One region of the Roseibium sp. Sym1 genome, then DNA from elsewhere that is predicted to be linked to it. Evidence: predicted binding sites of a transcription regulator. Region 1 holds the regulator's gene; the other holds the start of a gene.
The links. The regulator PhoB, encoded in region 1, activates phosphate uptake and scavenging genes when phosphate is short. The targets are predictions, from matches to a motif close to TGTCATNNANCTGTCAT.

Region 1 (2,198 bases):
GTGAATTCCAGAATTCACTGGCATGTTCCCGGTCGGGGAACTCGAGGATGAAGGCTGCATCGGGAACCGGGTTGTCACCTTCGAGATGGCCCGGGTTTCCTCCGCGGACAAGGAACTGCCCACCATGAGCGGCAACGAGGTCCGGGACCTTGGCGAAATATTCCGCCATCCAGTCGCGGCTGTGGATCTGCATCTGGCCGATCACGAACGCGGTCATGCCCCCTCCTAACCTGGCGCTGATATCGCAGCCAAGGCTAGTCAATCCGGTGGCGAGAGACAACATTGGCTCATGCCGCGCAGGTCAGCGCCGATGTTTCGCCGTGAACCGCATTCGGCAGGGCGCGCCCAAAAAAGCCCGCCAAAGGGCGGGCTCTTTCCAGGGTCCCTGAAGGTGATCAGGCAGTGGCGGTGAACTGGTCGTTGAAGGCGTAGCCAGCACCGCGCACGGTCCGGATCGGATCCTTGGCCTTGCCCTTGTTGAGAGCCTTGCGCAGGCGCCCGACATGGACATCGACGGTGCGTTCGTCGACATAGACGTCATGGCCCCAGACGCCGTCGAGCAGTTGCTCGCGCGAAAACACACGACCTGGAGACGTCATCAGGAACTCCAGCAGGCGAAATTCCGTCGGCCCCAGATGGACTTCCTTGGCGTTCCTGCGCACCCTGTGGGTTTCGCGATCCAGTTCGATGTCACCGGAGCGCAGCATGGTCGAAACCACTTCCGGGCTCGCCCGGCGCAGGATCGCCCGCACCCGTGCCATCAGTTCCGGCACCGAGAACGGCTTGACGACATAGTCGTCCGCACCGGTGGCCAGGCCGCGGATACGCTCCGCCTCCTCACCGCGCGCGGTCAGCATGATCACCGGCAGGCGTTCGGTATCCTCGCGGGCGCGCAACCGCCTGCAGAGCTCGATACCGGACAGGCCCGGCAGCATCCAGTCGAGAAGAAGCAGGTCCGGCAGGCTTTCCCGCAAGCGGATTTCGGCCTCGTCGCCGCGGACACACGATTCAACCGCGTAGCCTTCCGCTTCCAGGTTGTATCTTAACAGAAGGCTGAGAGGTTCTTCGTCTTCAACGATGAGCACCTTCGGCATGCATTTCGCTCCAAATTCGGCATCCTGCGCGGCCTCCCGGGGCCACGCGCCGGCCGGATCGCTTCCGCGACCGGCGTCAGTGGTTACACGGCACCGGTTTCGTCAACCTTGGCACGCTCTTCCGGCAACCGATCACCCGTCACCATGTAAAAGACGTTTTCGGCGATGTTGGTCGCGTGATCGCCGATGCGTTCGATGTTCTTGGCGCAGAAAAGCAGATGAACGCACTGCGTGATGACCCGGGGGTCTTCCATCATGTAGGTGAGCAATTCGCGGAACAGCGACGTGTAGATCGCATCGATCTCCGCGTCGGCTTCCTGTACGTGACGGGCAGCGTCCGCGTCCTTGCGCGCATAGGCGTCAAGGACCTTCTTGAGCTGTGACAGCGCGAGTTCGGTCATGTGCTCGACACCGATCGCAAGCTTCTTGGACTGCAGATCGCTGTCGATCGCAATCACGCGCTTGGCCACATTCTTGGCCAGGTCGCCGACACGCTCCAGGTCGTTGGCGATCCGGGTCGCGGCGGTGACTTCGCGCAGGTCCTGGCCCATGGGCTGGCGGCGGGCGATGATCTCGATCAGCTTGACCTCGACCTCGTGGTGCAAGGCGTCCAGTCGCGCGTCGTTTGCAATCGTTGCCTTGGCGAGGTCCAGATCCTGCGAAACCAGCGCATGCACGGCATCGGCAAAGGCTTTCTCCGCCAGACCACCCATTTCGGCGATCTTGCCGGCCATCGCCGTCAGTTCCTCGTCATAAGCCGAGACTGTATGTTCAGACATCCCGTGTCCCCTTCAGAAATCGGAAATCGCCTAGCCGAAGCGGCCAGTGATGTAGTCCTGCGTACGCTTGTCTTTCGGATTGGTAAAGATGTCCTCGGTCGGACCTTCCTCAACCAGAATGCCGAGATGGAAGAATGCGGTGCGCTGCGACACGCGGGCCGCCTGCTGCATGGAGTGCGTCACGATGACGATCGTGTAGTTCTCGCGCAGCTCATCGATCAACTCCTCGACCTTTGCCGTCGCAATCGGGTCGAGCGCCGAACAGGGTTCGTCCATCAGGATGACTTCCGGGCTGACGGCGATAGCGCGGGCGATGCACAGGCGC
Region 2 (2,198 bases), 2.1 Mb from region 1:
GCCGGCTGGTCGCCGATCTCGGCCTGTCGGTGGTGATCGTCACCCACGATCTCGCCGTTGCCCGGCTGCTGTCGCACCGGATCATGGTGATGCGCCACGGCAATGTCATTGAAAGCGGCCTGACCGACCAGGTGCTCGACGATCCGCGCGAGCCCTACACCCAGCTGCTCGTTTCCTCCATTCTCCAGGTGTAAAGGATGCCAGATATGCCCGTACGCCTTTATCTCAACAATGTCGGCAAGTCCTTCACCATGCATCTGCAGGGCGGCACCGCCATTCCCGTGGTCGAGAAGGTCGAGTTCTCGGTCAATGCCGGCGAATGCGTCGTGCTCGGCGGCCCGTCCGGCGCCGGCAAGAGCTCGATCCTGAAGATGATCTACGGCAATTACCGCTGCGACGAGGGCCAGATCCTGGTCACCGCCGGAGACGAGATCATCAACATCGCCGGAGCCGAACCGCGGAAGATGCTGAGCCTTCGCGAAGCCACGATCGGCTATGTCAGCCAGTTCCTGCGCACCATTCCAAGGGTTTCCGCCGAGGACGTCGTCGCCGAACCGCTGATCGCGCAGGGCGCCAGCGAACAAGAGGGCGTCGACACCGCCCGCGCGCTGCTCTCCCGGCTGAACGTGCCGGAAAGGCTCTGGACCCTGCCGCCGGCGACTTTCTCGGGCGGCGAACAGCAGCGGGTGAACATCGCCCGGGGCTTCATCGCCCATTACCCGATCCTGCTCCTCGACGAGCCGACCGCCTCGCTCGATGCCGCCAACCGGGCCGTTGTGGTCCGGCTGGTGGAGGAGAAAAAGGCAAAGGGCGTCGCCATGGTCGGCATTCTCCACGACCAGGACGTGCGCGAGCAGATTGCCGACCGGATCATCGACGTCACCGGCTTCGCCGCCGAGGCGGCCTGAGAAACCCGGAAGAGGAAAAACTTGCGGGCAGGCGGGATCTGTCACAGAACAGTCACTGCCTGCCTCTAGGTCCTCTTGGGCCACCAATCAAATTTGCGAATCTGACCATGCGCTACGCGATCTATTTTGCCGCCGATGCCGATGATCCCCTGATGCAGCTCGGCAATGCCTGGCTTGGCCGGGACACCTTTTCCGGCAGGGACCTGCCGCAACAGCCGGTGCCGGGCCTCAGTGCGGAGCGGTTTCACGCGCTCACCACCGACCCGCGCCGCTACGGCTTCCACGGTACGCTGAAGGCGCCGTTTTCGCTGGCGGACGGCCAGAGCGAAACCGCGCTTGTCGAAGCCTGCGAGACCTTCGCGGGCGAAATCGCGCCCTACGGGATCACGGGCCTGTCCGTCAACCGGCTCGGCCGCTTCCTGGCGCTGACCCCGGATGCGGAAGAGCCGGCCCTGCGCGCCTTCGCGGCCCTGTGCGTGCGCCGGTTCGAGCCGTTCCGCGCGCCCCTTTCCGAAGCCGATCTGGAACGGCGCCGCAAGGCCAGGCTCAGCGACAAGCTCGATACCTATACAAGGCAGTGGGGCTACCCTTACATCTTCGATGAATTCCGCTTCCACATGACGCTCTCCAACAAGCTGGAGGACGATGGCGAAGCGGCCCTCCTGGCCGACGCCGCCAGGGCACGCTTCGCCGCCGTGACGGGCAGGCAGCGCACCTGCCGCCATGTCGCGCTTTACACCGAACCGGAACGCGGAGCCCCGTTCACGGTCCATACGATTTTCGAACTGACCGGCAGCGCTTCCCCGCAGGACGCCCTTGTCCGCGCAGAACGTCTCTCCCGTGAGGAAACTGTATGAGCACGCATCCCAAGGTTTTCAAGAACGCCACGCTCGTCCTCGCGGACGAGGTCCTGGACGGATCCCTGACGGTCGACGACACCGGCCGGATTGCCGGCATCGGTTCGCCGACCGGCGTCGACGGCCATGACTGCGAGGGCGACTACCTGCTGCCGGGCCTGATCGAGCTGCATACCGACCACCTGGAAACCCACTACGCGCCGCGCCCGAAGGTGCGCTGGAACCCGGTCTCGGCCGTCCAGGCCCATGACGCCCAGATCGCGTGTTCCGGCATCACCACGGTGTTCGACGCACTCAGGGTCGGCATGGATGAGGATGCGGATCTGCGCTACCCGGACATGCGCCTGCTGGCCGACGCCATCGAGACCGGCCAGCGCGAAAACCGCCTGCGCGCCGATCATTTCATCCACCTGCGCTGCGAGGTGTCCGCGCC

Region 2: the regulator PhoB is predicted to act here: its motif matches at 948-964, upstream of O6760_RS09050 (DUF1045 domain-containing protein).

Annotation. Positions count from the first base shown of each region.
Region 1 is NZ_CP114786.1:6,621,760-6,623,957, forward strand. Features, by position in the region: gene O6760_RS30335 (DUF1330 domain-containing protein) at 1-283, opposite strand, end outside; gene phoB (phosphate regulon transcriptional regulator PhoB) at 396-1,094, opposite strand; gene phoU (phosphate signaling complex protein PhoU) at 1,178-1,873, opposite strand; gene pstB (phosphate ABC transporter ATP-binding protein PstB) at 1,904-2,198, opposite strand, start outside.
Region 2 is NZ_CP114786.1:1,988,199-1,990,396, reverse strand. Features, by position in the region: gene phnK (phosphonate C-P lyase system protein PhnK) at 1-194, shown strand, start outside; gene phnL (phosphonate C-P lyase system protein PhnL) at 207-908, shown strand; gene O6760_RS09050 (DUF1045 domain-containing protein) at 1,016-1,765, shown strand; gene O6760_RS09045 (alpha-D-ribose 1-methylphosphonate 5-triphosphate diphosphatase) at 1,762-2,198, shown strand, end outside.